3 regions of the Streptomyces sp. NBC_00377 genome follow, and region 1 is predicted to be linked to each of the others. Evidence: riboswitches for the same ligand, from Rfam matches in the RefSeq annotation. Region 1 holds a riboswitch; each other region holds the start of a gene.
The links. A riboswitch is a leader RNA that binds a small molecule or an ion and turns the genes downstream of it on or off. The one in region 1 is predicted to bind cyclic di-AMP.

Region 1 (10,475 bases):
GCAGCAGGGCATGCTCGCCCGGCGGGCCGCCGCGATGGGCGTGGAGCTCTTCGTCGTCGACGACGGCTGGTTCGGGGCGCGCACCGGTGACCATGCCGGGCTCGGCGACTGGCGGCCCAACCCGGACCGTTTCCCGAACGGGCTGAAGCCCCTGGCCGACCAGGTGCACGCCCTCGGCATGCAGTTCGGCATCTGGGTCGAGCCGGAGATGGTCAACCCGGACAGCGAGCTGTACCGGGCCCACCCCGACTGGGTGCAGTTCCAATCCGGACGAAAGCGTACGGAGTTCCGCAATCAGCTCGTACTGAATCTTGCGCGTGAGGACGTCCAGGAGTATCTCTGGGAGCAGCTTCACGGGCTCCTCTCCAGCGCGCCCGTCGACTATGTGAAGTGGGACTTCAACCGCTGCTTCACCGACGCGGGCTGGCCGGACGACCCCTACCCGCAGCGTCTGTGGGTCGACCACGTGCGTGCCCTGTACGGCCTTCTGGACCGGCTGCGGGCCGCGCATCCCGGGGTGGCCTTCGAGTCCTGCTCGGGCGGCGGCGGCCGCATCGACCTGGGGATCATGAGCCGCACCGACCAGGTGTGGACCTCCGACAACACCGATCCGCTCGACCGGCTCGACATCCAGCACGGCTTCAGCCAGATCCACCCCGCCCGGGTCATGGCGGCCTGGGTCACCGACAGCCCCAACACGCAGCTCAACGGCAGGGTCAGCTCGCTGCGCTTCCGGTTCGTCAGTGCCATGGCCGGGGTGCTCGGCGTCGGCGGAGATCTCTCCGAGTGGAGTGAGGAGGAGCTCGCCGAGGCGCGCGGGTGGGTGGAGCTCTACAAGGAGATCCGGCCCCTCGTGCAGCATGGCGACCTCTACCGGCTGCGGCCCCCGGCGGGCGGCCTGAGCGCCGTCCAGTACGTGCGCGGCGACGAGTGCGTCGTCCTCGCCTGGCTCCAGGCGCAGCGGTTCGGCGAACCGGTGCCGGCGCTGAGGCTGCGCGGACTCGACCCGGCAGCGTCGTATGAATGCCGTGAAACGGGTGAAGTCCACCGGGGTGCGGTCCTGCTGCATCACGGGCTGCGGGTGGGACTGCGGAGCGACCTCGATGCGACGGTTATCCGTCTGCGTCGCATCTGAGGCATCTGCCCGAATTAGTTCCTTCGTTACAACTCGCTCTGAAATGACGGAACCTGGAGAACCGTCACGTGAGCAGCGTCATATTCGTGACCGTGCGTCGTCGGTCATGTTCACGTAATGCGCGGGCATTCATGGGTGGTTGGTGGTACGCGAGTGTCTTCTTCAACGGAGTGTGACCGGGGATTCCCACCGAGGATCAAGCGAAACGCGTGAACCGTGCAACCTCTGCTTGTCCCTGTGCGTCCGAGTCGCTTACGTTCCACACCAATCCGGACGGACGCCGAATCCTGCCACCGCCCGGATCCCGCACACTCACCCGTGCATGGCAGGAGCGGGGGACCCACAGGCAGTACTGCCTGTTCCGGTCTCCGGAACAGGCTTTGGGGTAAAGCCGCGCCTCGGCGCGGCCGGGCATCTCCAGTCCGCACCCGACAGCTCACCTCGCAGGCGCCGGAGAGGAATTCGCCATGCCCGCGAAGGGTAAGCACCGCCGTCCCAAGGCTCAGCGCCTCACCCGCTCCATAGCCGTCGCCGGAACTGGCGGCGCCGCGCTCGCCCTTCCGCTCATGGGCGCCAGTGGTGCCCATGCGGCGCCCACGCAGTCCGTCGCGCAGTCGGCTTCCCAGGCCGTTCCGGAGAAGGCCGTGCAGTCCGTGCCGGTGGCGCAGAAGGCGGCCAACGCCACCAGCGCCAAGACCTACACCGTGCGGTCCGGCGACTATCTCTCGAAGATCGCCGACGAGCAGAACGTCAGCGGCGGCTGGCAGAAGCTGTACCAGGACAACCGGCAGGCCGTCGGCAGCGACCCGTCGCTGATCCACCCCGGACTGAAGCTCTCGATCGGCAGGAAGGCCGCCACGACCGGCGGCTCCGGCTCGTCGTCCGGCTCGTCCTCGAAGTCGTCCTCCTCGTCGAAGACGTCCGGCAGCAAGGCGTCGCCCTCCTCGTCGTCCGGCTCGTCCTCCTCGAAGGCGGTCACCCGGGCCGTCGAGAGCAGCAGCGGCGGCAACAGCGCCGATTCCAGCGGTTACGTCCTGCCGGTGGCGGGCGCCACCGTCGGCACCGCGTACCACACCGCCGGCAGCATGTGGTCCAGCGGCTACCACACCGGCACCGACTTCGTCGTGCCGACCGGTACCTCCCTCAAGGCCGTGGGCGCGGGCACCGTCGTCTCCGCGGGCTGGGGCGGCGCGTACGGCAACCAGGTCGTCATCAGGCTCGCCGACGGCTACTACGCCCAGTACGCCCACCTGTCGCAGCTCTCCGTCTCCGCCGGCCAGACCGTGACCCCGGGCCAGCAGGTCGGCCTCTCCGGTGCGACCGGCAACGTGACCGGCCCGCACCTGCACTTCGAGATCCGGACCGGGCCGGACTACGGCTCCGACGTGGACCCGCTCGCCTACCTCCGTTCGCACGGGGTCTCCGTCGGCTGACCCCCGCGACGACCCACCGCCTGACGCGCGGCCGAAGGCCGGACCCGTGGAACACGCCGTTCCCGGGTCCGGCCTTCGGCGTGTCCGGGACCAGATCCAGATCCGGGTCTGGGTCCGGCGGCTCGGATCCGGGTCTGGGTCCGGCGGGTCGGGATGAGGCACCGCCCGACGCGGCGGTCGATGACGGGTCTGCGCGACGCTGATCGTTCTGTTGCGTTCTCGTGGCGGTCCTTTTCGCCCCATCGACAGGCGGGCGGGGTGGGGACACAGTGGTCTCCGTCGAGGAGCAAGCGCTTTCCATCAAAGGAGCCGACCGGCATGACGACCACCCGGAGGGCATTCGTGACCCTCGCAGCCGGATCCACCCTGGCCGCCGTCGCGCCCGCGGGCGCCGCGAGCGCCGCCGCCGCGAGCGCCTGGCCCCGTCCGTCCCGCCACCGTCGCCCGATCGCCCACGACGACTTCCGGCACGGCCTGCGCCAGTGGGCCGTCGAACTGGAGAGGGGCGGGACGGTCACCGCCTCCCGGGGCGCCCTGGAGGTCGACGTGCCCGCAGGGGCGACCATCTGGTTCAAGCAGCCGCTGCGCGGACCGTACGTCATCGAGTACGTCGCCACGCCGGTCTCCGCCGGCGGGGCCAACGACCGCGTCTCCGACCTCAACAACTTCTGGAACGCCGTCGACGTCCGCTCCCCGGAGGATCTCTTCGCCACCCCGCGCGGCGGAGCCCTCGCCGAGTACGACCACCTCAGGACGTACTACGCCGGCTACGGCGCCAACACCAACACCACGACCCGGCTGCGCCGCTACGTCGGCGAGGCGGGGATCCGACCGCTGATCTACGACTACACCGAGCCGCTGCTCGTCGCGAACGAGCCGAACCACGTCCGGATCGTCTCCGACGGCCCGGTCGTCCGCTGGTGGAACAACGGCCGGCTCGTCTTCGACTACACCGACCCGGAGCCGTACACGGGCGGGCACTTCGCCTTCCGCACCACCTGGAGCCATTTCCGGATCAACGACTTCCGCGCATGGTCCCTTATTCCCTGATTGGCAAATCCTTTAAGGGTGTCTTATCTCACCGCCCGTCAACTCCTTCCTACGATCGCGTAGGTCACATTCGAAGGTGAATGATGAACCGCTGTGGCAGACGATTCGAAGAGTGACATCAGATCAGTGATCGGGTCGTACGTGGCGGTGGGGGACAGCTTCACCGAGGGCGTCGGCGACCCCGGCCCCGATGGGGCGTTGGTCGGCTGGGCGGACCGGTTCGCGGTACTCCTCGCGGACCGGCGGCCCGAGGGCGACTTCAACTACACCAACCTCGCGGTCCGCGGAAAGCTGCTCGACCAGATCATGGAGGACCAGCTCACCCGGGCGGTTGAACTCGCCCCGGACCTGGTCTCCTTCTGTGCGGGCGGCAACGACATCCTCCGTCCCGGAACCGACCCGGACGAGGTCGCCGAGCGTTTCGAGCGCGCGATCTCGGCCCTGACCGCCGTGGCCGGCACCGTCATGGTGACGACCGGCTTCGACACCCGTGGCATCCCCGTGCTCAAGCATCTGCGGGGCAAGATCGCCACGTACAACGGACATGTCCGCGCCGTCGCCGACCGGTACGGCTGCCCGGTGCTCGACCTGTGGTCCCTGAAGTCCGTCCAGGACCGCAGGGCCTGGGACGGCGACCGGCTGCACCTCTCCCCGGAGGGGCACACGCGCGTGGCGCTGCGTGCCGGACAGGTCCTCGGCCTCGAGGTGCCGGCCGACCCGGAGCAGCCCTGGCCGCCGCTCCCGCCGCGCGGCACGCTCGAGGTGCGGCGCGACGACGTCCACTGGGCGCGCGAGTACCTGGTGCCGTGGATCGGACGCCGGCTGCGCGGAGAGTCCTCGGGCGACCACGTGACCGCCAAGGGCACGCTGTCGCCGGACGACATCAGGATGCGGATCGCGGCCGTGGCCTGAGCCGTCGGCCGCTCGCACCGGCGGCGGGCCGTGAACGACGTACGACAGGCCGCTCCGCCGGCGAGGTGATCGCACGGGAGTGATGCCCGGGCGGGGCCGGGTGCGGGTGCCGGGACGACCGCACCCGCACCCGGCCCCGCCCGCCGGCACCAACCCCGCAGCCGCGCATCCGGCAGCCTCAGGACAGGTGCGGTCGGGGGGCCGGGCCGAGCGCCGTACCGGCACAAGGGCCGGCCGGACGACGGCCCGCTCCGCCCGGGCTCGCGGACAGGCGGCGCCTCAGCGCTTCTGGGCGCCCAACATCTCCGCTTCCAGGCCGAGTTCGCGGGCCAGCGCCTGGTCGACCCACTCCTGGGCGCGGGCCCGGGACACCGCACCCGCGTAGGACGTCAGCTGTACCGCGAGTCCGTCGAGCAGGGCCGTCAGACGCAGAGCCGTGCCGGCCGGGTCGGGGCAGGAGAACTCGCCCGCCGCCACGCCCTCCGCCAGCACCTCGGTGAGCGCCGCCTTCCACTCCTTGTCGAGATCCCGCGCGACCTCCCGCAGCGCGGGCTCACGCAGCGACACCGCCCAGCCCTCGATCCACAGCCGCCAGCCCTTGGCCTGGCCCGTGGGGGCGTACCAGCGCACCGCGGAGCGCAGCCGGCGCAGTGCCGTGGTGCGACGGCCGGTCAGCTTGCGCAGCCGCGCCAGGTCGCCCTCGGCCGCGTAGGCGAACGCCTCGGCGACGAGCTTCTCCTTCGTCGAGAAGTGGTAGAGCACCAGCGCGTTGCTCACACCGAGGGCCGCGGCGACGTCGGCGATCCTGACCGCCGCCACGCCCCGCGCCTCGATCTGCTCGATGGCCGCCCGCAGCAGCTCCTCGCGCCGCTCGGCCACACTCAACCGGACCCTCGCCACTCCGTCACCCTAATCGGTGGGCACGAGCGCCGCCGGACCGGCCCGCAGGGGCGGACGCTCACCGGGCGGGCCGGTGCCGGCCGAAGCGTTCCGCGATCACCGGCAGCCGCCCCGCGGCGATCGTGTGCGCGGCGGCCCGCGGTGTCGTGCCGTCCGTCTCGGCGCGGGCCAGCACCAGTTCCACCAGGGCGCGCATCGAGCGGCGCGTGTGTGCGAAGGCCTCCTCCGCGTCCGCGCCGATGTCCCCGAACAGGGTCCACCACCACCAGGCGTTGGTCCCGGAGTTGACGACGACGTCCGGCAGCACGCTCACCCCGCGCGCGTGCAGCAGCTCCTCCGCCTCCGGCAGTACCGGCATGTTGGCCGCCTCGGCGATCCACCGGGCGCCGATCCTCTCCTGCTCCTCGATCCCGATGGCGTACGAGACGGCGGCCGGCACCAGCACCTCCGCCTCCACCGACAGCCAGGCGTCACCCGGAAGTTCGAGATCCCCGGGCCTCAGCACGTTCCGGTCCACCGTGCCGTGGGCGTCCCGCGCGGCCAGCAGCGCCTCCACGTCGAGACCGGCCGGGCAGGCGATCGTGCCCTTGACGTCGGCGACGGCCACGACGGTCAGCCCCGCGCGCGTGAGGAAACGCGCGGTGGCCCCGCCCATGGTGCCGAGGCCCTGGAGCGCGACCCGTGTCCCGGCGTGCGGCACGTCGGCCCGGTCCAGGGCGGTCAGGACGGACTCCGCGACCCCGCAGCCGCCGACCAGCTCGTCCAGGCCGATGCCGTCCACCTCGACGGCGAAGGCGGCCGCGAGCCGCTCGCGGGCGGCGGACTCGTCCTCCAGGAGCGGGTAGACCGCCTGCACGGACGACACGAGCCCGGCTTCGGCGGCGGCCCGGTCCACCAGCTCCTGGGTCAGCCCCAGATCCTCGCCGGTGGTCCAGCAGCTCTCCACGTACGGCCGCACCGCCCGCAGGTACCGCACCAGCACGCCGTACGCCTCCGGGTCGCGGGGGTCGCAGTCGATGCCGCCCTTGGCCCCGCCCAGGGGGACGTAGCGCGCCTCGGGGTCGTAGTGCAGCGCCTCCTTCAGGCTCATTCCACGGGCGAGTCCGGTCACCTCCTCGAGCGTGCAGCCCGCCCGCATCCGCAGACCGCCGCTGCACACACCGCGCACGAGCCGGTCGACGACCAGATGGCCCTGCCGCCCCGTGACGTCGTCGGTCCAGGTGAGCGACAGAAAGGGGGCGGTCATACGGGCTCCTGAACGGCGGACACGAGAGGCGACAAGGCTGGTACTGAACAGTGGGTCAGTATCGGAAGGGCGCGGGCGTCGTGTCAAAGCAGGCGCGCGGCGGAACGACCGGGGCGCCCGGGGAGCGAGTGGAGCGCGCGGCGGAATGACCGGGGCGACCCCGGCGTTGTCGGAGCGGGCGACCATAATGGAATGCCTCAGCGACTCCCCCTGGAGGTACCGTGTCCGGTTTCCGTTCCCTGAGCTCCGGGCTCCGCGCTCTACAGCCCGCGGCCTTCGGCGCGGATCCGAGCGGTGAGCGCCTGGCGCGTATCCGCAGATCGCCGCACTTCAAGGACGGGGTCTTCCAGAATCCCGGTGGCGTGGCGAGTACCCGCCCCTCGGGTTCGATGCTCGAGTTCGCCAAGGTCTTCTTCGACAGGGACCAGCGGCCCCGCCGCGCCCCCGTGGGCACCGTACCGGTGCACCCGACCACGCTCGCCGACCTCGCCAAGCCGCCGGCTACGGGGCTGCGGCTGACCTGGATGGGGCACTCCAGCGTGCTCGCCGAGATCGACGGGCGGCGTGTCCTGTTCGACCCCGTCTGGGGCGAGCGCTGCTCCCCGTTCGCCTTCGCCGGACCCAAGCGGCTGCACCCGGTGCCGCTGCCGCTGGCCGCCCTGGGCCCGGTCGACGTGGTCGTCATCTCCCACGACCACTACGACCACCTCGACCTGCCCACGATCAAGGCGCTGGCGGACACGGACACCCTGTTCGCCGTACCGCTCGGCGTCGGTTCCCACCTCGAGCACTGGGGCGTCTCCGCCGACCGGCTGCGCGAGCTGGACTGGCACGAGGAGACGAAGGTCGGCGGACTCACCCTGACGGCCACCCCGGCCCGCCACTTCTGCGGCCGCGGCCTGCGCAACACCCAGCACACCCTCTGGGCCTCCTGGGTGGTCGCGGGCGAGGAGCACCGGATCTACCACAGCGGCGACACCGGCTACTTCGACGGCTTCAAGGACATCGGAGCCGAGCACGGCCCGTTCGACGCGACCATGATCCAGATCGGGGCGTACTCGGACTTCTGGCCCGACATCCACATGACTCCCGAGGAGGGCATGCGCGCCCACCTGGACCTCCAGGGCGGTCCCGGCGGAGTGATGCTGCCGATCCACTGGGCCACCTTCAACCTCGCCACGCACGCGTGGACGGACCCGGGGGAGGGCACGCTGGCCGCCGCGCGGGCGGCCGGAGCGCGCGCCGCCCTGCCCCGCCCGGGCGAGCCCTTCGAGCCGACCGCCGAGACCTTCCCGGGTGAGCCGTGGTGGCGCGAGGTGGCACTCGCCCCCGCCGCGGGATGGCGTCCGCTGAGCGAGACGGTAACCAAGGCCAAAGCCGATACCGAGAGTGATAATGCGCAGGGTGCCGTCGAGGGCGGCGAAGCGCCGGAGGCGGTCCCGGCGGGCTGACCGTGGGCGGATGTGTTCGACCGTGCGGGTCGGGGAGTGGAGAACTCCCCGGCCCGCATCGTCATTTCCGGACCACCTCTGAACAGGTCTGATCGACTTCTTTCCGCGTTGTCAGTCGAGTGGTGCGGGTATTTCGCTCTGCCGTGCGAAGCGTCATACCAGAGCGGGACGCTCGCCGGGGGACTTTGTCAACTGCCCACCGCACATGATGCGTTGCCGACTACTGTGAGTGGCCGTCGGACGGCAGCGGGCCGAACTCCTCGGCTCTCCCGACCGACGACCAGGCTCGACGGACCAGTACGAGGACACCGATGTCTCACCTCCGCGCACCCGCCGCACGCGCAGACCGCCGTGAGGGCGGGCGGCACGGGCGGCCGGTCACCCGCCCCGCACCGGCGCCGGCCGAGACACACATACGGCCCCAGCTGCTGAGGCTCGCCGTGCTCCCGCCGACCGCGGTCGCCCTCAGCGCCTGCGCCGTCGTCCTCTTCACCGTGCGCTCCACCGGCGTCCGGCCGGGCGCCACCCTGTGGGCGGTCCTCGCCGGCGGTGTCGCGGTGACCGGCGTCGGCATCGTGATCGCCGCCGTGGCCGCGGACCGCGCCGCCCGCACCGTCGGCGACCGCGTCACCGCCCTGCGCCGCGGCAGCGCGCGCGGCGAGGCCGAGCTGCGCGCCGTCATCGAGGCGCTGCGCCGCGGCGAGGCCCCGCCCCCGCGCACGCCGCGCGGCGGCCCGCCCGCCGACGCCGACGACTTCGAGCTGCTCGCCGCCGAGCTGGCGCGGGCCCACGACGGGGCCGTCACCTCCGTGATGCAGGCAGCGCAGCTGTCCAGCCAGGCGGGCAGCGAACAGAAACTGGAGGTCTTCGTCAACCTGGCGCGACGCCTTCAGTCCCTGGTGCACCGCGAGATCTCGATCCTCGACGAGCTGGAGAACGCGATCGAGGACCCCGACCTGCTCAAGGGCCTCTTCCACGTCGACCACCTCGCCACCCGCATCCGCCGCCACGCCGAGAACCTCGCCGTACTCGGCGGGGCCGTCTCGCGGCGGCAGTGGAGCAACCCGGTCTCCATGACGGAGGTGCTCCGCTCCGCCATCGCCGAGGTGGAGCAGTACTCGCGGGTCAAACTCGTCCCGCCGATCGACGGCGAACTGCGCGGGCACGCCGTCGCCGACGTCATCCATCTGCTCGCCGAACTCGTCGAGAACGCCACCGTGTTCTCCGCCCCGCACACCCAGGTGCTGCTGCGCGCCAACCTCGTCACCTCCGGGCTGGCCGTCGAGGTGGAGGACCGTGGTCTCGGTATGCCCGTCGAGGAGCAGAGCAGGATGAACGCCCTGCTCGCCGACCCCGACCAGGTCAACGTCGGCCGGCTCCTCGCCGACGGCCGCATCGGACTGTTCGTCGTCTCCCAGCTCGCCCGCCGGCACGGCATCCGGGTCCGGCTCCAGGGCAACATCTACGGCGGTGTCCAGGCCGTCCTGGTCGTGCCGCAGGCGCTGCTGGGCTGCGCGCCGGGCGTTCTCGGGGCGGCGCCGCGGGGCCCTGAGACCGACGGCGGCGGCCTGCCCCTCGTACCCGCCACGCCCCCCGCCCCCACCCGGCAGGGACGGCCACCCCTGCCACCCGCTCCGCGGTCCGGGACCACCCGGTCACCCGGTCCCGCACAGCCGCCCGACCCGCAGGACACCACGGGCGCGGGCCGGCAACCGGGTCACACGCACCCGCCGGCCCCGGCGCATCCGGCTGGGCCGCCGATCCCGTCCCCGGTGGGGGGCAGCGACGGGGCGGGGCGGTCGTTCCGCGCGCTGGGCGGCACCGACGGGGCCGGGCGGCCGTTCACTCCGCTCGGGGGCACCGACGGGGCGGGCCGGTCGTTCTCTCCGGTCGACGGCACCGACGGCACCGACGGCACCGACGGCACCGACGGGGCAGGGCAGTCGTTCGTGCCGGGGCTGGTGGAGGACACCAGGCATCGGGGTCCGTCGACCGGCTTGCCGGAAGAGTGGGACGTCTCCGGTGCGGACCGGACCCCGGCCCGCACCCCGGCCCCGGACACGCCCGGCCCGGAGCACCGGGGTCTTCCCCATCCGCAGGGCGTCCCGCACAGCTCCGCGGCCTCCTTCGTGGGCGCGTCCCCGCACCCCGGGCCCGACACCGGCGGGGCGCTGACGGGACCTGCCGAGGTGCCGAGGCCGGGCGCACCCGCACCCGCGCCCTCGCGCCTCGGCTCCGCCGCCCCCGTGGAGCCTGCGGGACCCGGCGGGCCGATCCCGCCGCGGGCCGGTGCGCCGGTGCCGCTGCCCGTCCGCGGGGCCCGTACGGAACGGCCCAATCCGGCCGAG
Region 2 (10,475 bases), 3.4 Mb from region 1:
GAGTCCCTGGCCTTCGACGTGTTCGTGATGTCGATCGGCGGGGTGCACGCCGTGCACGGCTGGTCGGAGTTCTCCCTCGAGGACGCGGCCGTCAAGCAGGCGGGACTCGGCCAGGCCGCCCGTACGGTCGCCGTGGCCGACGCGACCAAGCTGGGTGTGCGCGCGTTCAGCCAGGTCGGCCCGCTCGACGCCGTGCACTCCTTCGTCACCGACGCGGCAGCGGCGGATCCCGCCACCCACCCCGGCGGCCCACGGACCCTGGACGCCCTGCGTGAGGCAGGGGTCCGGACCCGGCTGGCCTGAACTCGCTCTGGAGAGCACGTGGAACCCCTGGTGATCCTTGTCGCCGGCCCGTACCGTTCGGGCACCGGCGACGACCCCGAGAAGCTCGCCGCCCATGTGCGGGCCATGAACGAGGTCGCCCTCGGTCTGTTCCGCGCCGGGCACCTGGCCGTCACCGGCGAGGCGCTCGCGCTGCCCCTGCTGGAGGCGGCGGGCGGCGCCGCCCCCGGCGACCCGCTGTTCGACGAGATCTTCCACCCCGTGGCCGAACGCCTGCTGGCCCGCTGCGACGCGGTCCTGCGCATCGGCGGCCCGTCGCAGGGCGCGGACCGGATGGTCCAGCGGGCCCGCGCCCTGGGCAAGAGGATCTACGCCGACCTCGCCGACGTACCCGCCGCCTCCGAGCCCCGCATCTCTGGCGTCCCCGCCTCCCGCGCTCCCGGCGCCCCCGACTCCGGCCCCGGTGTCCCCGGCGTCTGCCGAGCCGGTGTTCCCGCCGCCACCGTGGGCAGGCCGCCGATGACGGGGTACGTCGACAGTCCGGCCGGTCCCGGGTCCGGCACCCGTGGCACCGCGCGACACGCCGTCCCGGGCACCCCCGGCATCGACACCCCGGACCCGCGTGGCCGAACCGGGCTCGACCGCCAGGGACGCGACCTCGACGGCAACGACCGGGTCCGCGTCGTCGACGTCGAGGAGCTGGCCTGCGACTGGTCCGTCCTGCGCCGCACCACCTTCGACTACCGGCACGGCGACGGCCACGTGAGCCGTGAACGGCGCGAGACGTACGACAGGGGCGACGGCGCCACGATCCTCCTCTACGACCCCGACCGCCGCACCGTCCTGCTCACCCGGCAGTTCCGGCTGCCCGCGTACGTCAACGGGCACCCGGACGGCATGCTGCTGGAGGCCGCGGCCGGGCTCCTGGACGGCGACGACCCGCCGGCGGCGATCCGCCGCGAGGCGGCCGAGGAGACCGGACGGGTGGTCCACGAGGTCGAGCACCTCTTCGACGCGTTCATGAGCCCCGGTTCCGTCACCGAACGGCTCAGCTTCTTCGCCGCCCCCTACGACGCCTGCGCCCCCGGTGTCGACACGGCGGGCGTGGCGGCCGAGGGCGAGGACATCGCCGTGGTCGAACTCCCCTTCGCCGAGGCCCTCGACCTCGTCCGCACCGGCGCGATCGCGGACGCCAAGACCGTCATGCTGCTCCAGTGGGCCGCGCTGGACGGCCCGTTCGGGCCGCCGGCCGTCAGCCCACGCTCAAGCCGGTGAGGTCGGCCAGCGGCAGCGTGTGCTGGGTCTGGAGGACCTTGGCGCGCAGGTAGCGGACGTTGTGCGGGGTCGTGAAGACGCCCGTCGGGACCCGGTCCTGGACGTCGATGCCCAGGTCCCGCAACTGTTCGGCCTTGTCGGGGTTGTTGGACAGCAGGTCCAGGGCCGTGATGCCCAGGGCGCGCAGCATCTGGGCGGCGGCCGTGTAGTCCCGGTCGTCCTCGGGCAGACCGAGCGCGGCGTTCGCCTCGTAGGTGTCCAGGCCCTGGTCCTGGAGGGCGTACGCGTCGAGCTTGTTGTAGAGGCCGATGCCGCGGCCCTCCTGGCGCAGGTAGAGCAGGACACCGCCCGTGACGGCTATGCGCTCGACCGCCTCGCGCAGCTGCGGCCCGCAGTCGCAGCGGGCGGAGCCGAAGACGTCACCGGTCAGGCACTCGGAGTGCAGCCGGACCAGGGGGGTGACGCCGGGCGCCGGCTCGCCGAGGACGACGGCGACGTGCTCCTGGCCGTCGGCGAGACCGTGGAAGGTGACGAGTTCGGCGTCGACGGAGTAGCCGTCGGGGAAGCGCAGCGGTACCCGGACGCGGGCGCGGGGGGTGGCGGCGGGGGTGTCGGGCATGCGGTCTCCCGGGTCCGGAGGACGGTGACAAGGCGGCACTGGACCGCCTTGTGCTTCAGATTTGAAGCAGATCCAACGATTCGAGACCCTACCCCATGCTTTAAATTTGAAGCAACTGGATTGTGGCGCGGCTCACGAGGTTCCGGAGCACGGCGACGAACGCCGGCGCCACGGGAGATCCTCGGGCGCCGCCTCGCCGTCGTTCTCCTGGAGCCCGCGCGCGACCTGCGTGAAGATCTCCTCCAGCTGTCCCACCTGCTCCGGGGTGAGCCGGTCGAAGAGGGCGGCGCGGACCGTCCCGACATGGCCGGGCGCCACGCCCTCCAGCACCGTCATGCCCTCGTCGGTCAGGACCGCGACGCTGCCGCGTTTGTCCCAGCGGCACTCCTCGCGCCGCAGCAGCCCGTCCTTCTCCAGCCGGGACACCGCGTAGGTCAGCCGGCTCCGGGTGATCTTCAGCCGCTCCGCCAGGTCGGTCATCCGCAGCCGTCGCTCCGGTGTCTCGGAGAGATTGGCGAGGATGGAGTAGTACAGGTGGGGCATGCCGGCCTCCTGCTGGAGCTGCCGGTCGATCGCGTCCTCGAGGAGGGAGTAGCCGGCAACGTACGCGCGCCAGGCGCGCTGCTCCTCGGGGGTGAGCCAGCGGGTCGTCATGCCACCCAGTGTAGGTTTGTTACAAACTTGAACCAAGAGCACCGTCGTCGGCCCGGCGCCCCGATCGAGTCAGGGCACGTCACTGCACGTCAGAGCGCCGTCAGACCGCCGTCGGACCGAGCCGGGGAGCCGCGTCGATGCCGTACCCGTACGTCCTGCTGTCCGCCGCCGTGTCCCTCGACGGATACCTGGACGACACCACGCCCGAACGTCTGCTCCTCTCCAGCCGCGCCGACTTCGACCGCGTGGACGAGGTACGGGCCTCCGTCGACGCCATCCTCATCGGCGCCGGCACGATCCGCGCCGACAACCCCCGGCTCCTGGTGAACTCCCCGGAGCGGCGCGCCGCCCGGGTGGCCGCCGGACGGCCGCCCTACCCGCTCAAGGTCACCGTCAGCGGCTTCGGCGAACTCGACCCGGCGGCGAACTTCTGGCACACGGGCGGCGAGAAGGTCGTGTACACGACGGAGAAGGGCGCCGAGCGGGTCCGGGCGCTCGGCATCGCGGCGGACGCCGTCGCGCTCGGCCCCGAACTGGACTGGCGCCGTCTCCTCGAACACCTCCACGATGTCCGCGGTGTACGGCGCCTCATGGTCGAGGGCGGCGGAACCGTCCACACCCAGCTGCTCCAAGAGGGCCTCGCCGACGAACTCCAGCTCGTCCTCGCCCCGCTGTTCGTGGGCGACCCGCACGCGCCCCGGCTGTTCGGCCCGGGCGCCTACCAGGGCGGACGGCTCCGCCTGGTGGAGACCCGGCGTATCGAGGACGTCGTCCTGAACCGCTACGAGCCCACCGCACCCGGCGCCGGCCTGCTGCCCGTCGCGGCCGACCGTCACTGGCTGGCCCTCGCCTGCGCCCTCGCCGCCGACTGCCCGCCGTCGCGGACCGCTTTCAGCGTCGGCGCGGTGATCGTGGCCGCCGACGGCACGGAGCTGGCGCGCGGCCACTCCCGCGAGGCCGGCGACCCGGTCGTGCACGCCGAGGAGGCAGCCCTCGCGAAACTCGACCCCGCCGACCCCCGTCTGCCCACGGCCACCGTCTACAGCAGCCTCGAACCGTGTGCCCGCCGCTCCTCCCGCCCCGCCCCCTGCGCCCGGCTCATCCTCGACGCGGGGGTGCGCAGGGTGGTCACGGCCTGGCGCGAGCCGGACACCTTCGTCACGGAGGCGGACGGAACCGGCCTGCTGACGTCCCGGGGCGTCGACGTCCTCGTGCTCCCGGAGTACGAGGAGCGGGCGAAGGGCCCGAACGGCCATCTCCTCTGAGGCCGCCGGAGCCCCACGGGACAACCGATGTGCTTTCTGCCCCGCTGATGGCGTACAGTTGTGTTCATCGCCGCGGGGTGGAGCAGCTCGGTAGCTCGCTGGGCTCATAACCCAGAGGTCGCAGGTTCAAATCCTGTCCCCGCTACTGATAGGCCGAAGGCCGGAATCCGAAAGGGTTCCGGCCTTCGGTGCGTTCACCGACCGCTCCCTCACTCTTGGTGACCGGTCGACCGCCCAGCGCATAACGACTGAGTCACCATCAAAACTCCTGTGACTACCGAGGCGTTTCCAGGGCATGTCGAAGCGCCTTCGGCGCGTGGTCAACTCGCCCGTTTTTCACCACTGGTGGCCTGAAAGGTCCAGGCCAGAAATGTTGTTGATCAAGAAGAACGGCTTGGAATCCCGCCCCCGGGTCTATTAACGTTCGATAACGCAGCGCGGTCGTCCCAGCCGGCACAAGAGTCGGCTCCGTGCGGCACGTGCCGAATCCCGCAAGGGAACCGGGGAACCACCACCTTGGGGTGAATCACGCGGAAGCCGTCGTGAACTCGCAGAGTCCACGACCGGTATACGCGCGTAGGAGACCTTCCCGCTCCGAACCCGTCAGCTAACCCGGTAGGCGACGGAAGGAAAGGAGTGCGCCCGCGTGGCGTCCAACCCGCCTGCCCCCGAGGCCCCGTACGCGCCCAGCCGGTCCACCGAGACCTTCGGCTACGGCGACTACCGCACCGACGAGGGCCCGTGGGAGGAGTGGAACCCCACCGCGGACTCCATTCGCCCGGTACGCGGCAAGCACCGCGTGGCCAAGCAGCGCGGCGGCGGATTCGCCCGCAGCTCCACCGTCCTCGGCGTCGGCGTCATTGCCGCCGTCAGCGCGGGCGGCATGGCCAGCGCCAACACCGGCAAGGCCCCGGTCTCCATCTCGATGCCGGACCTGCCCAACGTGGGCTCGCTCATCTCCGACGACGAACCCGCCCAGGAAGCCGCGCCGGCCCTCGCCGGGTTCGGCTCCGAAGCGGCCGTGGACGCCGACGAGAGCGTCGCCGACGCCGGTGAGGCCCTGCGCAGCCGGATCATGGCGCAGGCCGAGTCTCAGCAGTCACAGGTCGAGGTCAAGGCCCTCGCCGCGGCGGCCAAGGCCGAGGCCGACGCCGTCACCAAGGCCCAGAAGGAGGCGGAGGCCAAGGCCGCCGCCGCGAAGAAGAAGGCCGCCGAGGAAGCCGCCGCGAAGGTCGAGGCCGCGCGCCTGGCCGAGCTGGCCAAGCAGTACACGCTGCCCACCTCCTCGTACACCATCACCTCGACCTTCGGTCAGGCCGGTTCCCTCTGGTCCTCCGGCTACCACACGGGCCTCGACTTCGCCGCGCCCACGGGCACGCTCATCAAGGCCGTCCACAGCGGCACCATCACCGAGGCCGGCTGGGCCGGTTCCTACGGCTACCGCACCATCCTGACCCTGGACGACGGCACCGAGCTGTGGTTCTGCCACCAGTCGTCGATCAGCGTCAGCGTCGGCCAGAAGGTCGCCACCGGTGACGTCATCGGCCGGGTGGGCGCGACCGGGAACGTCACCGGAGCCCATCTCCACCTCGAGGTCCACCCGGGTGGCAGCTCCGACGGCATCGACCCGGCGGCCTGGCTGCGCGGCAAGGGCCTCAACCCCTGAGCCGTCCCCCTCCGACACCCCGGGCGGTCCCTCCTCGGACACGCCGACCCGGCTCTCCCGACCCGCTGACGCAGCCCCGCAGCCCTGACGCCTTCCGCGTCGGACGGCTGCGGGGCTGCGCCATTCACCGGCGCACTTCACCGGCGCCGTTCACATGTTCTTCGCGTCACGCCCGGAATGGGCCGGCCACCGGCGTCCGTTGAAACGGAACATGACTTCTCTTCGCCGACTCGGCTCCTCCGACCTCGAGGTCTTCCCCCTGTCCCTCGGCGGCAACGTCTTCGGCTGGACCGCGGACGAGGCGGCCTCCTTCGCCGTACTCGACGCCTACACCGCCGCCGGCGGCAACTTCGTGGACACCGCCGACTCCTACTCGGCGTGGGTCGAGGGCAACAGCGGCGGCGAGTCCGAGACCCTCATCGGCAAGTGGGTGAAGGCCCGGGGCAACCGCGACGACGTCGTGATCGCCACGAAGGTCAGCCAGCACCCCGCGTTCCCCGGTCTGTCCGCCGACAACATCAAGGCCGCCGCCGACGCCTCGCTCCGCCGTCTGAACACCGACCGCATCGACCTCTACTACACGCACTTCGACAAGCCCGAGGTCCCCGTCGAGGAGATCGTCGGCGCGCTCGACGAACTGGTGACGGCGGGCAAGGTGCGCCACATCGCCGCCTCCAACATCTCGCCCGAGCGTCTCCAGGAGTCCCTGGAGTTCTCCGACCGCGAGGGCCTGGCCCGGTACGTCGCCCTCCAGCCCCACTACAACCTGGTCTCGCGCGACACCTACGAGGGCGGCCTCCAGGACCTCGCCGCCCGCTTCGGCCTCGCCGCCGTCCCGTACTCCGCGCTGGCCTCCGGCTTCCTCACCGGCAAGTACCGGCCCGGTACGACCGTGCAGAGCCCCCGGGCCGCCGGCGCCGCCAAGCACCTGGAGACGGAGCGGGGCCGGAACGTCCTCACCGCCCTGGACGAGATCGCCCAGGCCCACGACACACAGATCCCCACGGTCGCCCTGGCGTGGCTCGCGGCCCGGCCGACGGTGGCAGCCCCGATCGCGTCCGCGCGCACGATCGAGCAGCTGCCGGCACTGCTCGGGGTGGCACAGCTGGAACTGACCCAGGATGAACTCACCCGACTGACCCGAGCCTCGGCCTGACCCGGGCTCCGGTCTGACCCGGGCTTCGGCATCACCTGGGCGTGGGCCTGACCCGAGCTCCGGTGTCGGCTCTACCCGCGTTGGGTCGACCTGCGTCGGTCCGACTTGCCTCTGACCGGCCCGCGTCGGCCTGACCTGCTGCGGCTCGGCCTACTGATGCGGGTGGGGGTTGGGACGGGGCCCCGCCGGAAATCCTTGCCCCGGGCCAGGTCCGGGGCCGGGGCCGGGGCCGGATTCGTACCCGGGGCCGGTCTCGAATCCGGGTCCGGGTCCGGGTCCGTGCGCTGCGGGGTATCCGTATCCCGGTCCCGCCGGGTGCGCGTACCCCGGAGCTGCCGGCTGGGCGTATCCCGGTCCTGCCGGGTGCCCGAATCCGGCGCTGTGGCCCTGGCCGTATCCCGGTCCCTGGCCGTACGCCGGTCCCTGGCCGTACGCCGGTGCGTGGCCGTACGCCGGTGCCTGGCCGTGAACCGTCCCCCGGCCGTACCCGTACACCCCCTGCACCGGCCAGGGCGGCGCGACCACCCGTACCGGCGGGGCCGTCATCCGGGCCGCGTGGTCCAGCGCGGGGCGGGCGATGTCCTGGCGGCGCCACAGTTCGTTGAGCAATTCCCGTTCCCGAAGGACGAAGTCGGCGTCGGCCCGTCCCCGGCGGCCGCGGTGCCTCAGGAACGCGAGGGACGTGGCGTACGCCTCGTACCGCGCGACCTCCCGCGCCGCGGGCCGGCCCAGGTGGCGGCCGGCGTACTCGCGGGCCAGCCGCCGGGCACGCATCGAGCCGAGCGCGTACGGCTCGGCCGGCATGAGCCAGCCCGCGGCCGCGTAGGCGGGCAGCTCCTCGCGCACGGTGCGCAGCTCGCGTTGGCGTGTCCACACCGCCAGCCAGGTGAGCAGCCCGAACGCGGGCACCATGAAGGCCGCGTACACCGCGAAGAACCCGAACTCGCCGAACGACGAGGAGCCGTTCCACAGGGCGTGCATGCCCATCGCGAGGAGCAGCCCGCACAGCGGGAGCAGCACGCGCCGCAGGTGCTGACGGTTCCCGGAGAGCGCGGCGACGCCGAAGCCGATGCCGGTCAGGACGGTGAACAGGGGGTGGGCGAACGGCGACATGATGACGCGTACGAAGAAGGTCGCGGCGGTCACGGACGCGATGCCGGTGTCGCCGGTGAGCTGGTCGGTGCCGAACGCGGTGCCGAGGTAGAGGATGTTCTCGGTGAAGGCGAAGCCGGTGGCGGTGAGCCCGGCTATGACCACGCCGTCGACGATCCCGGTGAAGTCCCGTCTGCGGAAGAGGAACACCAGCAGGACGGCGGCGGCCTTGGCGGACTCCTCGACGACGGGCGCTATGACGGTCGCCCCGAGGGTGTCCGCGCCGGACGGGTCGGCGGTCGCGGTCGCTATCCAGCGGGTCGCGAAGCTGTTGGCGATGATGGCTATCAGGGCCGCCGCGCACGCGCCCCAGGCGAAGGCGAACACCAGGTTCCGCCAGGGGCCCGGCTCGACCCGGTCGAGCCAGCGGAAGGCGGCGACCAGCAACGGCACGGGCAGCACGGCGAGCCCGAGCCCGACCAGGAATCCTTCCGTGCCGGTCTGTTCGCGCACCAGCGCGAGGATGACCAGACCGGACAGCGCGAGCAGGGTGATCAGCGCCCCGTACCGGACCGACCTGCGCTGCCACCAGTGAGCGTGGCGCAGCACACCGTCCTCGGGCGCGCCGCCGGGATGCGGCGGATGGGGCGGGAACGGAGGACTGAAGGCCACGGCATCGACCCTAACGAGGGAGGGGACTGTGGTGGAGGGGGAGGTCGGTCGGTGATCCCTTGGTCGATCCCTTGATCGGGGCCTTGCCCCGGTCAGAGATCCCCGGGCCGGACGCGATGCTGTACGCGGCGGAACAGCAGATCGTTCACGACGTGACCCTTGTCCAGCCCCTGTCCCTCGAAACGGGTCAGCGGCCGGAACTCGGGCCGGGGCGCGAACCCGCCGTCGGCCCGGGTGTTCTCGAAGTCGGGGTGCGCGGTCAGCACCTCGAGCATCTGCTCGGCGTACGGCTCCCAGTCCGTGGCGCAGTGCACGACCGCGCCGGGCTTGAGTCGCGTCGCGGCCAGGTCGAGGAACTCCGGCTGGATGAGGCGCCGCTTGTGGTGGCGCTTCTTCGGCCAGGGGTCGGGGAAGTAGACGCGCAGCCCGTCGAGCGAGTCCGCGGGCAGCATCTCGCGCAGCAGGATGATCGCGTCGCCGTTGGCGACCCGGATGTTGGTCAGCCCGGTGCGGTCCGCGAGGTTGAGCAGGTTCCCCTGGCCGGGCGTGTGCACGTCCACCGCGAGGATGCCGGTGTCCGGGGCGGCGGCGGCCATCTGCGCGGTCGCCTCGCCCATGCCGAAGCCGATCTCCAGCACGACGGGACGGTCCGCGCCGAACAGCTCGGCGAGGTCCACGGGGTGCCCGTCGATGTCGAGCCCCCACTTGGCCCACAGCCGCTGCAACGCGTCGGCCTGCCCGGCCGTCACCCGGCTGCGCCGGGGCTGGAAGCTTCTGATCCGCCGCTCGAAGTGCGACCCTGCGGGATCGGCCCTGGGCCCGTCGGGGAACCGGGGCTCCCCCTTGGCGCGGGTGTGCCGGACGGACTCGCCCGGGTGGTGCTCGCCATCGGGAAAGGGCTGGGGGGCTTCGGGGGTGCTCACGGAATCAGACACAGTGCGGTCGATTTTACGGCGCGGCCGCACCTGCCCGCCGCCCCCCGCCGGAAGGTGAGACGTCCGGCCGCTCATGCGCCCGCCAGCGCTCCCAGGGCCCGTCGCGCCACCTCTCGCCCGATCGGCAGCGAGGCGGTGGCCGCGGGCGAGGGAGCGTTCAGGACGTGGACCGCCCGCGCTCCCTCGCGTATGAGGAAGTCGTCCACCAGTCCTCCGTCCCGGAGCACCGCCTGCGCCCGTACCCCGGCCGTCGCCCGGACCAGGTCGGCCTCCTCCACCGCCGGAAGCAGTCGGCGCACCGCGTCCACGAACGCCCCCTTGGACACCGACCGGCGCAGCTCCCCGGCCCCGTACCGCCAGTGCTGCCGGCCCATCCGCCACACTCCGGGCCAGGTCGCCGTCGCCATTGCCTCCCGGGGCCGTACGACGCCCCACCCGTACCCCTCCCGGGCCAGCGCCGGCACGGCGTTGGGTCCGATGTGCACGCCTCCGTCGATCCCCCTGGTCAGATGGACGCCGAGGAACGGGAACGCCGGATCGGGCACCGGGTACACCAGCCCGCGCACCAGCTCCGGCCGGACCAGCTCGTAGTACTCGCCCCGGAACGGCACGATCCGCACCTCGGGCTCGTCACCCGTGAGCCGGGCCACCTCGTCGCAGTGGAGCCCGGCGCAGTTCACCAGCACCCGCCCCCGTACGACGTCCCCGCGCGCGGTGAGCACGGCCACGCCCCGCTCGGGACGCCGGTCGATGCGCACGACCCGCGAGCCGTACCGGATCTCCGCCCCGGAGGCCTGGCCGAGCTGCCGTGCCACGGCCGTGAAGTCGCAGATCGCGGTCGACCGCACGCGGATGGCGG
Region 3 (10,475 bases), 1.1 Mb from region 1:
AGGGCGACATCGGTGTCGGGGTCGTCGTACCAGTACTGGAGGACGTCGTTGCCGGAGACGTCCGCGCGGTTGCCGGAGGAGACGAAGGTCGACACGCCCGTGACACCGGTGACTCCGCCGCCCCGCCGGTGGAGGCGGGACAGCAGGGCGATGCCGATGGCGCCGGACTGTGCGAACAGGCCGATCCGCCCGGGCCGCGGCATCTCCGGGGCCAGTGAGGCGTTGAGCCGCACCTCCGGGGAGGTGTTGATGACCCCGAAGGCGTTGGGGCCGATGATCCGCATCCCGTACGCGCGTGCGTGCCGGACGAGTTCGCGCTGGCGCTCCCGCCCCTCGGGCCCGCTCTCGGCATAGCCGGCGGAGAGGACCACCAGTCCCTGCACGCCGTGCTCGCCGCACTCGGTGACGGCCGCGGGCACCTGTTCCGCCGGGACGGCGACGACCGCGAGGTCCACGGGCGCCGCTATGTCGCGCACCGAGCGGTGGGCGGGCACCCCGTCCAGTTCCTTCAGATCCTCGGGGAAGGCCTTGTTCACGGCGTAGAGGGGCCCGGTGAAGCCGGCCTCGCGGAGGTTGCCGAGGACGCTGCGGCCGACACCGCCGGGCGTGCGGCCGGTGCCGACGACGGCGACCGATCCGGGCGCGAGCAGCCGCCGTACGGAGTGCGCCTCGGCGCGCTGCTCCCGCGCGCGCTGCACGGCGAGGGAGCGCTCGGTGGGTTCGAGCCCGAACTCCAGGTGTACGACGCCGTCCTCGAAGCTGCGCTTCTGGGTGTAGCCGGCGTCGGTGAACACCTTGATCATCTTGGTGTTGGCGGGAAGGACCTCGGCCGCGAAGCGGCGGATGTCGCGCTCGCGTGCCACGGCCGCGATGTGTTCGAGCAGCGCGGAGGCGACACCGCGGCCCTGGTGGGCGTCCTGCACGAGGAACGCGACCTCGGCCTCGTCGGCCGGTCCCGAGGCGGCCATGCCGTCCGGACCAATGCGGTCATAGCGTACGGTTGCGATGAACTCGCCGCCGACCGTGGCCGCGAGTCCCACCCGGTCCACGAAGTCGTGGTGCGTGAAGCGGTGGACGTCCTTGGCGGACAGGCGCGGGTAGGGCGCGAAGAAACGGTAGTACTTCGACTCGTCCGAAACCTGCTCGTAGAAGCTGACCAGGCGCTCGGCGTCGTCGGCGGTGATGGGGCGGATGCGCGCGGTGCCGCCGTCGCGCAGCACCACGTCGGCCTCCCAGTGGGCGGGGTACTCGTGCCGGTCCGACGCGCTCTGCATGGGGCCCAGACTACGGCTCGCGTACGGCAACGGCGCGAGGCAGTCTGTGGAGGACGGAAGTCGGATCGAGGCCGCGATCCGAGGACCACGGCAGGAGGGGGCCCACCACCCCCTCCCTCATACGCTTCACGTGTGGAACACTGGTCTAGACAACCTGAAACACTGAAGGGCAGCATCACATGGCTGAGCGCCGCGTCAACGTCGGCTGGGCCGAGGGCCTTCACGCCCGCCCCGCTTCCATCTTCGTCCGGGCCGCCACGGCCGCAGGCATCCCGGTGACGATCGCCAAGGCAGACGGCAACCCCGTCAACGCGGCCTCCATGCTGGCCGTGCTCGGCCTGGGCGCCCAGGGCGGCGAGGAGATCGTCCTCGCCTCCGAGGCGGACGGCGCGGACGCCGCGCTCGACCGCCTGGCGAAGTTGGTCGCCGAGGGACTCGAGGAGCTTCCCGAGACCGTCTGACCGATGAATGCGGTGTTCGCCGCCTCATAGGCGTCACGGATACCTCGAAGGGCTCGTCCGAATTATCGGGCGAGCCCTTCTTCATTCCCGTTCCCGGGCAGCAGAAATAATCCCCCGCGAATTATCCCCTCTTTGTATACGGCCCTCTTGTTAATGCCGCAGGCCCGTCATGTTTACGGGAGGTTGCGAAGTCCTCACACGGTCGAGGCGCTCGGCGCCGCCGGAAAAGCGCAGCCGGTGCGCGGCCGTCGCGCGCTCGGTGTGGAGCGACGTGATCGCCCGCGCGCGCTCGCCGTCGCCGCGTGCCACGGCGTCCACGATCGCGCCGTGCTCCGCCCACGACTCCACGGGGTCCGCCGGCGCCTCCACCGCGTACATCCACGCGATCTTGTGGCGCAGCTGGGTGAGCATCGACGTCAGGGCGTGGCTTCCCGAGGACTGGGCGAGCGTCTCGTGGAACCAGCTCCCCAGGGAGCGCAGATCCTCGCTGTTGCCCCTCCGGGCCCGCTCCTGGCCCAGTCGGACGAGCCCGCGCAGCACCTTCAGATGAGCCTCGGTGCGGCGCTGTGCGGCCCGGGAGGCGCCGAGCGGCTCCAGGAGCATGCGCATCTCAAGAAGGTCCGCGGCCTCCAGCTCCGTCGGCTCCGCGACGCACGCGCCCGCGTGCCGCCGCGTGACGACGAAGCCCTCGGCCTCCAGGGTGCGCAGCGCCTCCCGGACCGGAACGCGGGAGACGCCGTAGCGGCGGGCGAGAAGTTCCTCGGTGAGACGGCTGCCGCGCTCGTAGACACCCGCGACGATGTCGTCCCGAATGGCCGTGCACACCGAGTGCGCCGGAATACGCATGACGGACCTCCGCCTTAATCCCCGTGAAACGTCGATGATTGACGTGTGTTCCGTGACTCTATTGCAATGAGCGGGAAATTCCGACGGCGAGCCGGATTCCGGGGATATTTTTTGGACAGCGGAGGCCCCCGAAACGGCGAAAGCCCCGGCCGGGAGGCCGGGGCAGAACGATCTGTCGCCGTGGGTCGTCAGACGTTCACGCCGTGCTTGCGCAGGTAGGCGACCGGGTCCATGTCGGAGCCGTACTCCGCGGTGGTGCGGGCCTCGAAGTGCAGATGCGGGCCGGTGACGTTGCCGGTGGCGCCGGACAGGCCGATGCGCTGGCCCGGGGTGACGTGCTGACCCACCGACACCGCGATGGACGACAGGTGACCGTACTGGGTGTAGGTCCCGTCGTTCATCTTGATCACGATCTGGTTCCCGTAGGAGCCGCCCCATCCGGCCTCGACCACGGTGCCGGAGCCGACCGCGTGCACGGAGGTGCCGCTCGCGGCGTGGAAGTCGATGCCGGTGTGGCTGCCGGAGGACCACAGAGAGCTGCTGGCCTGGTAGCCGGTGGAGACATAGGAACCGGTGATCGGCGGTACGAAGGTGTTGAGGAGCTTGCGCTCGGCCTCACGGGCGGCACGTACGCGTGCCTCGCGCTCCTCCACCGCCTTCTTGACGGCGGCCTGGCGGGCGGCCTCCTCGAAGGCCGCCTGCTTCTGCACGGCGACCTGGTCGTCGATCTGCTCGACGACGGACTCGCCGGCGGTGACCACGGGGATCAGCCCGGTCTGCTCAGGGGTGGGCTCGGCTGCGAAGGCCGGGGTGGAGGCGACGGTGGCCATGACACCGGTGGTGGTGAGCGCCGCGATGCCCGCCGCGCGGACGCCGCTGCGCTGCATCCGGCTGGGCCGACGGTGCTTCCCGGTGGCGCAGGTGAACGCCATGAAGTTGGGGGTGTCCTTTCCTTCCCTCTCGCCTACCGGGTTAGCTGACGGGTTCGGAGCAGGAAGGTCTCCTACGGACCCCCTCGCGCTGCACGCGCGGGCGTCCGATTCACCCCAGGGACTTCACAAGTGGGTCCCCGGCTCCCCTGGCTCGCGCCGTACGGGGACTCGGCGATGACTGTCCGGTGCCGCGGGTGCGGCGCACTGCCTGACGAACAGCCCGGATGACGCTAAGCGGCGCGGGTTTCAATCCTCAAACGGATCCCGGTTTTTGTAGCGCATCCCACAGGGCAGACGGGCAGCGTCCGCCTCAATTCGGACATGCGGAGGCCCTGGTGACGCTCTCGTCGACCAGGGCCCCTGCACGCGCGCGTGGTTGGCGGGATCTACTCCGCCGACACGACCTTCACCTCGCCGATGCCGAGAGCCTCGACCGGCTCCTTGATCTGCGCGGCGTCACCGACGAGCACGGTGACCAGCCGGTCCACCGGGAAGGCGTTCACGGCCGCCGCGGTCGCCTCCACCGTGCCGGTCGCGGCGAGCTGCTGGTACAGCGTGGCCTGGAAGTCGTCGGGCAGATGCTGCTCGACCTGGTCGGCCAGCGTGCCGGCGACGGCCGCGGCCGTCTCGAACTTCAGCGGCGCCACGCCGACCAGGTTCTGCACGGCGACGTCACGCTCGGCGTCGGTCAGCCCCTCGGCGGCGAGGGTGCGCAGGACCTTCCAGAGGTCGTCCAGAGCGGGACCGGTGTTCGGGGTGTCCACGGAGCCGCTGATCGCGAGCATCGCGGCGCCCGAGCCGTCCGGGGCCGACCGCAGGACCTGGCCGAACGCGCGGACCCCGTAGGTGTAGCCCTTCTCCTCGCGCAGGACACGGTCCAGCCGGGAGGTGAGGGTGCCGCCGAGGCAGTACGTGCCGAGCACCTGCGCCGGCCACACACGGTCGTGCCGGTCGGCGCCGATCCGGCCGATCAGCAACTGCGTCTGGACGGCGCCGGGGCGGTCCACGATGACGACCCGGCCGGTGTCGTCGGCGGTCACCGGCGGCACGGGCCGCGGCTGGGCCGAGGACCCCGTCCAGGCGCCCAGGGTGTCACCGAGGAGCGCGTCCAGGTCGACGCCGGTGAGGTCGCCGACGACCACGGCGGTGGCGGTGGCGGGGCGGACGTGCTTCTCGTGGAAGGCGCGTACGGCGGCCGAGTCGATCTTCTCGACCGTCTCCGCGGTGCCCTGGCGCGGGCGCGACATCCGCGCGGTGGCCGGGAACAGCTCCTTGGAGAGCTCCTTGGCGGCGCGCCGGGAGGGGTTGGCCAGCTCGTGCGGGATCTCGTCCAGGCGGTTGCGGACGAGGCGCTCGACCTCGCTGTCGGCGAACGCGGGCGCCCTGAGGGCGTCCGCGAGCAGACCGAGCCCCTTGGGCAGGCGCGAGACAGGCACCTCGAGGCTCAGCCGGACGCCGGGGTGGTCGGCGTGTGCGTCCAGGGTGGCGCCGCAGCGCTCCAGTTCGGCGGCGAACTCCTCGGCGGAGTGCTTGTCGGTGCCCTCCGAGAACGCGCGCGCCATGATCGTGGCGACACCGTCGAGGCCGATCGGTTCGGCGTCCAGGGGCGCGTCGAGGAGGACCTCGACGGCGACGACCTGCTGGCCGGGACGGTGGCAGTGCAGCACGGTCAGGCCGTTGGCCAGCGCGGTGCGCTCGGGCGCCGGGAACGCCCACGGCTTGGCCTCGCCCGCCCGGGGCTGGGGGTGGAAGTCCATCGTGGCGAGCTCGGTCACCGGGCCGTCTCCTCGTTCTCGTCCTGGTCGGCGGGCGCTTCGGGGGCGGTCGGCTCGTAGACGAGCACCGCACGGTTGTCGGGGCGCAGACGGGCCTTGGCGACCTCGCGCACCTCCTCGGGCGTCACCTCCAGCACACGCTGGACGGCGGTGAGGGCGAGCTGCGGGTCGCCGAACAGGACGGCGAACCGGCACAGTTCGTCGGCGCGGCCGGCGACCGTGCCGAGCCGGTCGAGCCACTCGCGCTCCAGCTGCGCCTGGGCCCGCTCCATTTCCTCGGCCGTGGGGCCCTCCTCGGCGAACCGGGCGAGCTCCTCGTCGATGGCGGCCTCGATGACGGGCACCTCGACGTCGGCGGACGTCTTCACATCCAGCCAGCCCAGGGAGGGCGCCCCGGCGAGGCGCAGCAGGCCGAAGCCGGCCGCGACGGCCGTACGGTCGCGGCGCACCAGCCGGTTGTAGAGACGAGAGGACTCGCCGCCGCCGAGGACGGTGAGCGCCAGGTCGGCGGCGTCGCACACGCGCGTGCCGTCCTCGGGCAGGCGGTAGGCGGCCATCAGCGCACGGGACGGCACCTCCTCCTCCACGACCTCACGCAGCTGCTCGCCGATGACGTCGGGCAGTCCGCCGTCACGCGGCGCGGGCTTGCCGTCGTGGCCGGGGATGGAACCGAAGTACTTCTCGACCCAGGCGAGGGTCTGCTCCGGGTCGATGTCGCCGACCACGGAGAGCACCGCGTTGTTGGGCGCGTAGTACGTCCGGAAGAACGCGCGCGCGTCCTCCAGGGTCGCCGCGTCCAGGTCGGCCATCGAACCGATCGGCGTGTGGTGGTAGGGGTGACCCTCCGGGTAGGCGAGGGCGGTCAGCTTCTCGAACGCGGTGCCGTAGGGGACGTTGTCGTAGCGCTGGCGGCGCTCGTTCTTGACGACGTCGCGCTGGTTCTCCATCGACTCGTCGTCGAGCGCGGTGAGCAGCGAGCCCATGCGGTCGGCCTCCAGCCAGAGGGCGAGCTCCAGCTGGTGGGTGGGCATGGTCTCGAAGTAGTTGGTGCGCTCGAAGCTGGTGGTGCCGTTGAGCGAGCCGCCCGCCCCCTGCACGAGCTCGAAGTGGCCGTTGCCCTTGACCTGGCCGGAGCCCTGGAACATCAGATGCTCGAAAAGGTGAGCAAGACCCGTACGCCCCTTGACTTCGTGGCGTGAACCGACGTCGTACCAGAGGCACACCGCCGCGACGGGGGTCAGGTGGTCCTCCGAGAGCACCACGCGCAGGCCGTTGGCCAGACGGTGCTCGGTCGCTGTCAGGCCCCCGGAGCCTGCCTGGGCTGTGGCCGTGTGACCCATGGGCATGTACATCCCTTCCGATCGCGGACGCGGTCGTCGAAACCGCGGTTTTCCTGCCGGTCCTGCCACTGTATGCAAGCGTGCGGAGGGTCTGCGAAGTTCCCGCACGACATACGCCGAGAGCGAGATCGCGTAGCCTGCGGGCAGCCGCGGAGGAGATGCCTCTGCGTACGGGCCGGACGGCCGACGCCGGGCCTCGCCCGCTCTGTCAGTGCCACGGTCCACAATGGTCCGCGTCAGATCCGTATCACGCCCCAGCAAGGAGCCGGCAGCGATGGCCCGCCGCAGCACGAAGACCCCGCCGCCCGACGACTCGTACGAGGAGCGGATCCTCGACATCGACGTCGTCGACGAGATGCAGGGCTCCTTCCTCGAGTACGCGTACTCGGTCATCTACTCCCGCGCCCTGCCGGACGCCCGTGACGGCCTCAAGCCGGTGCACCGGCGCATCGTCTACCAGATGAACGAGATGGGCCTGCGCCCGGAGCGCGGCTATGTGAAGTGCGCCCGGGTCGTCGGCGAGGTCATGGGCAAGCTGCACCCGCACGGCGACGCCTCGATCTACGACGCGCTGGTGCGGATGGCCCAGCCCTTCTCCATGCGCGTGCCGCTGGTGGACGGCCACGGCAACTTCGGCTCGCTGGGCAACGACGACCCGCCGGCCGCCATGCGGTACACCGAGTGCCGCCAGGCCGCGGCGACCAGCCTGATGACCGAGTCGATCGACGAGGACACGGTCGACTTCACGCCCAACTACGACGGCCAGGAGCAGGAGCCGGTCGCGCTGCCCGCCGCCTTCCCGAACCTCCTGGTCAACGGCGCGTCCGGGATCGCGGTCGGCATGGCCACGAACATGCCGCCGCACAACCTGGGCGAGGTCATCGCGGCCGCCCGCCATCTGATCCGCTATCCCGCCGCGGATCTGGACGCCCTGATGAAGTACGTTCCGGGCCCCGACCTGCCGACCGGTGGCCGGATCGTCGGCCTCTCCGGCATCCGGGACGCCTACGAGAACGGCCGCGGCACGTTCAAGATCCGTGCCACGGTGTCGGTGGAGACCGTCACGGCCCGCCGCAAGGGCCTGGTCATCACCGAACTGCCCTTCACCGTCGGGCCCGAGAAGGTCATCGCCAAGATCAAGGACCTGGTCGGCGCCAAGAAGATCCAGGGCATCGCCGACGTCAAGGACCTCACCGACCGCGCGCACGGCCTGCGCCTGGTCATCGAGATCAAGAACGGCTTCGTGCCGGAGGCGGTCCTGGAGCAGCTGTACAAGCTGACGCCGATGGAGGAGTCCTTCGGCATCAACAACGTGGCGCTGGTCGACGGCCAGCCGCTCACGCTGGGCCTCAAGGAACTGCTGGAGGTCTACCTCGACCACCGCTTCACCGTGGTGCGCCGCCGCAGCGAGTTCCGCCGGGGCAAGCGCCGTGACCGGCTCCACCTGGTGGAGGGCCTGCTGACCGCGCTCGTCGACATCGACGAGGTCATCCGGCTGATCCGCTCCAGCGACAACAGCGCGCAGGCCAAGGAACGCCTGATGGAGCGCTTCTCGCTGTCGGACGTCCAGACCCAGTACATCCTCGACACCCCGCTGCGCCGGCTGACCCGGTTCGACCGCATCGAGCTGGAGGCGGAGAAGGAGAAGCTCAACGAGGAGATCACCGAGCTGACCCGGATCCTGGACTCGGACGCGGAACTGCGCAAGCTGGTCTCGGCCGAACTGGCCTCGGTGGCGAAGAAGTTCGGCACCGAACGCCGTACGGTCCTGCTGGAGTCGTCGGGCGCCACGACCACCGCCGTACCCCTCCAGGTCGCGGACGACCCGTGTCGCGTCCTGCTGTCCTCCACGGGTCTGCTGGCCCGTACGGCGAACGCCGAGCCCTTCACGGCGAACACCGAGGACGGCGACGGGGACGGCGACGGCAGGCGCACCAAGCACGACGTGATCGTGTCGGCGGCACCGGCCACCGCACGCGGGGAGATCGGCGCGGTCACCTCCGCGGGCCGGCTGCTGCGGATCAACGTCGTCGACCTGCCGCAGCTCCCGGACACGGCCTCGGCGCCGAACCTCTCGGGCGGCGCCCCGCTGGCGGAGTTCGTCTCCCTGGAGGGCGACGAGACGCTGGTCTGCCTGACGACGCTCGACGAGTCGTCCCCGGGTCTGGCCATCGGCACGGAACAGGGCGTCGTCAAGCGAGTCGTGCCCGACTACCCGACCAACAAGGACGAGCTGGAGGTCATCACCCTCAAGGACGGTGACCGTATCGTCGGCGCGGTGGAGCTGCGCACCGGCGAGGAGGACCTGGTCTTCATCGCCGACGACGCCCAGCTGCTGCGCTACCAGGCCTCGCAGGTGCGCCCGCAGGGCCGTGCGGCGGGCGGTATGGCGGGCATCAAGCTCACCGAGGGCGCGAAGGTGATCTCCTTCACGGCCGTGGACCCCGCGGTGGACGCGGTGGTCTTCACGATCGCGGGCTCGCGCGGAACCCTGGACGACTCCGTCCAGACGACGGCCAAGCTCACCCCCTTCGACCAGTACCCGCGCAAGGGCCGCGCCACGGGCGGTGTGCGCTGCCAGCGGTTCCTGAAGGGCGAGGACTGCCTGTCCCTGGCGTGGGCGGGTCCCCTCCCCGCCAAGGCCGCGCAGAAGAACGGCCTGCCGGCCGAACTTCCGGAGATGGACCCGCGCCGGGACGGCTCGGGCGTGTCGCTGGCCAAGACCGTCGCCGTGGTGGCCGGGCCGGTCTAAGCCCCGGACGCGGCCTCGGTCCCGGGCTCCTGGAAAGCATCGTCGTCGGGGGCCTGTACGTAGCGCAGGACGCCCCACATGCCGTGCTCGTCGGCCTGTGGGGCGTCGTCCTTGCACGCCTCGAGTTCCTTGTCGAGGGCGGCCACGTCGATGCCGGAGCCGATGAGGACGAGCTGGGTGAGGCGGGCGTCGGCAACAGGCCAGGGCTCCGGGTAGAACCGGAGAAAACGCCCGACGGCGTGCACGGCATACCGGTTGGCCGGGTCGTGCGGGCCGAAGCCGACGTACCCCTTGATCCGGTACAGCCCCTCGGGCCGGCTGTCGAGGAACTCCATCAACCGGCGGGGATCGAGGGGTGCTTCGGAGGTGAAGGAGAGGCTGTCGTAGGCGGTGTGAAGATGGTCCGCGTGATCGCCCTCGGAGTGGTCGTGCAGGTCGTCGAAGGAGAGCTGCCCGACGCGCTCCTCGCCCGGCCGGCAGTCGAAGAGGAACTCCGGGTCGATACGGCCGTGGGTGGCGGGGACGACGGCCGCCCGGTCGGTGAGGGTGCGGACGAGTCCGAGGACCCGATCGGCGTCGGGCGCCCGGTCGAGCTTGTTCACCACGACCAGGTCGGCGAGGGCGAGGTGGCGGTCGATCTCGGGGTGCTTCGCCCGGGTGTCGTCGAACTCGGCGGCGTCGACGACCTCGACGAGCCCGCCGTAGACGATGGCCGGATGCTCGCTGGCCAGCACCATCCGGACCAGTTCCTGGGGTTCGGCGAGTCCGCTGGCCTCGATGACGATGACATCGATGCCGGCGGCAGGTGCCGCGAGCCGTTCGAGATACACGTCGAGTTCGCTGGTGTCGACGGCACAGCACAGGCAGCCGTTGCCGAGGGAGACGGTGGAGTCGCCGAGCGCACCGGCCACGGCCATGGCGTCGATCTCGATGGCGCCGAAGTCGTTCACGATCGCGCCGATCCGGCTTCCTCCGCTGCGGTGCAGGAGATGGTTGAGCAGGGTCGTCTTGCCGGAACCGAGGAATCCGGCGAGTACGACGACCGGGATCTGCTGCTGGCTGCGGCTCTGCGACACGTGCGACCTTTCTGACACC

Region 2: another riboswitch for cyclic di-AMP. It lies ahead of OHS71_RS22025 (M23 family metallopeptidase); the one in region 1 lies ahead of OHS71_RS06575 (M23 family metallopeptidase).
Region 3: another riboswitch for cyclic di-AMP. It lies ahead of OHS71_RS11525 (M23 family metallopeptidase); the one in region 1 lies ahead of OHS71_RS06575 (M23 family metallopeptidase).

The regions. Positions count from the first base shown of each region.
Region 1 is NZ_CP107958.1:1,480,554-1,491,028, reverse strand. It holds gene OHS71_RS06580 (alpha-galactosidase) at 1-1,135, shown strand, start outside; cyclic di-AMP (ydaO/yuaA leader) riboswitch at 1,420-1,598, shown strand; gene OHS71_RS06575 (M23 family metallopeptidase) at 1,603-2,568, shown strand; gene OHS71_RS06570 (DUF6250 domain-containing protein) at 2,887-3,618, shown strand; gene OHS71_RS06565 (SGNH/GDSL hydrolase family protein) at 3,745-4,530, shown strand; gene OHS71_RS06560 (TetR/AcrR family transcriptional regulator) at 4,810-5,430, opposite strand; gene OHS71_RS06555 (glutamate dehydrogenase) at 5,489-6,676, opposite strand; gene OHS71_RS06550 (MBL fold metallo-hydrolase) at 6,898-8,127, shown strand; gene OHS71_RS06545 (sensor histidine kinase) at 8,439-10,475, shown strand, end outside.
Region 2 is NZ_CP107958.1:4,891,353-4,901,827, forward strand. It holds gene OHS71_RS21995 (DeoR/GlpR family DNA-binding transcription regulator) at 1-303, shown strand, start outside; gene OHS71_RS22000 (NUDIX domain-containing protein) at 886-1,557, shown strand; gene OHS71_RS22005 (GTP cyclohydrolase II) at 1,535-2,176, opposite strand; gene OHS71_RS22010 (MarR family winged helix-turn-helix transcriptional regulator) at 2,309-2,830, opposite strand; gene OHS71_RS22015 (dihydrofolate reductase family protein) at 2,968-4,095, shown strand; tRNA gene OHS71_RS22020 (tRNA-Met) at 4,167-4,240, shown strand; cyclic di-AMP (ydaO/yuaA leader) riboswitch at 4,566-4,732, shown strand; gene OHS71_RS22025 (M23 family metallopeptidase) at 4,742-5,761, shown strand; gene OHS71_RS22030 (aldo/keto reductase) at 5,973-6,917, shown strand; gene OHS71_RS22035 (PrsW family intramembrane metalloprotease) at 7,068-8,681, opposite strand; gene trmB (tRNA (guanosine(46)-N7)-methyltransferase TrmB) at 8,774-9,616, opposite strand; gene lhgO (L-2-hydroxyglutarate oxidase) at 9,688-10,475, opposite strand, start outside.
Region 3 is NZ_CP107958.1:2,552,751-2,563,225, forward strand. It holds gene OHS71_RS11510 (bifunctional acetate--CoA ligase family protein/GNAT family N-acetyltransferase) at 1-1,274, opposite strand, end outside; gene OHS71_RS11515 (HPr family phosphocarrier protein) at 1,454-1,735, shown strand; gene OHS71_RS11520 (GntR family transcriptional regulator) at 1,886-2,581, opposite strand; gene OHS71_RS11525 (M23 family metallopeptidase) at 2,770-3,513, opposite strand; cyclic di-AMP (ydaO/yuaA leader) riboswitch at 3,528-3,697, opposite strand; gene OHS71_RS11530 (M16 family metallopeptidase) at 3,900-5,288, opposite strand; gene OHS71_RS11535 (M16 family metallopeptidase) at 5,285-6,634, opposite strand; gene OHS71_RS11540 (DNA gyrase/topoisomerase IV subunit A) at 6,903-9,380, shown strand; gene OHS71_RS11545 (CobW family GTP-binding protein) at 9,377-10,456, opposite strand.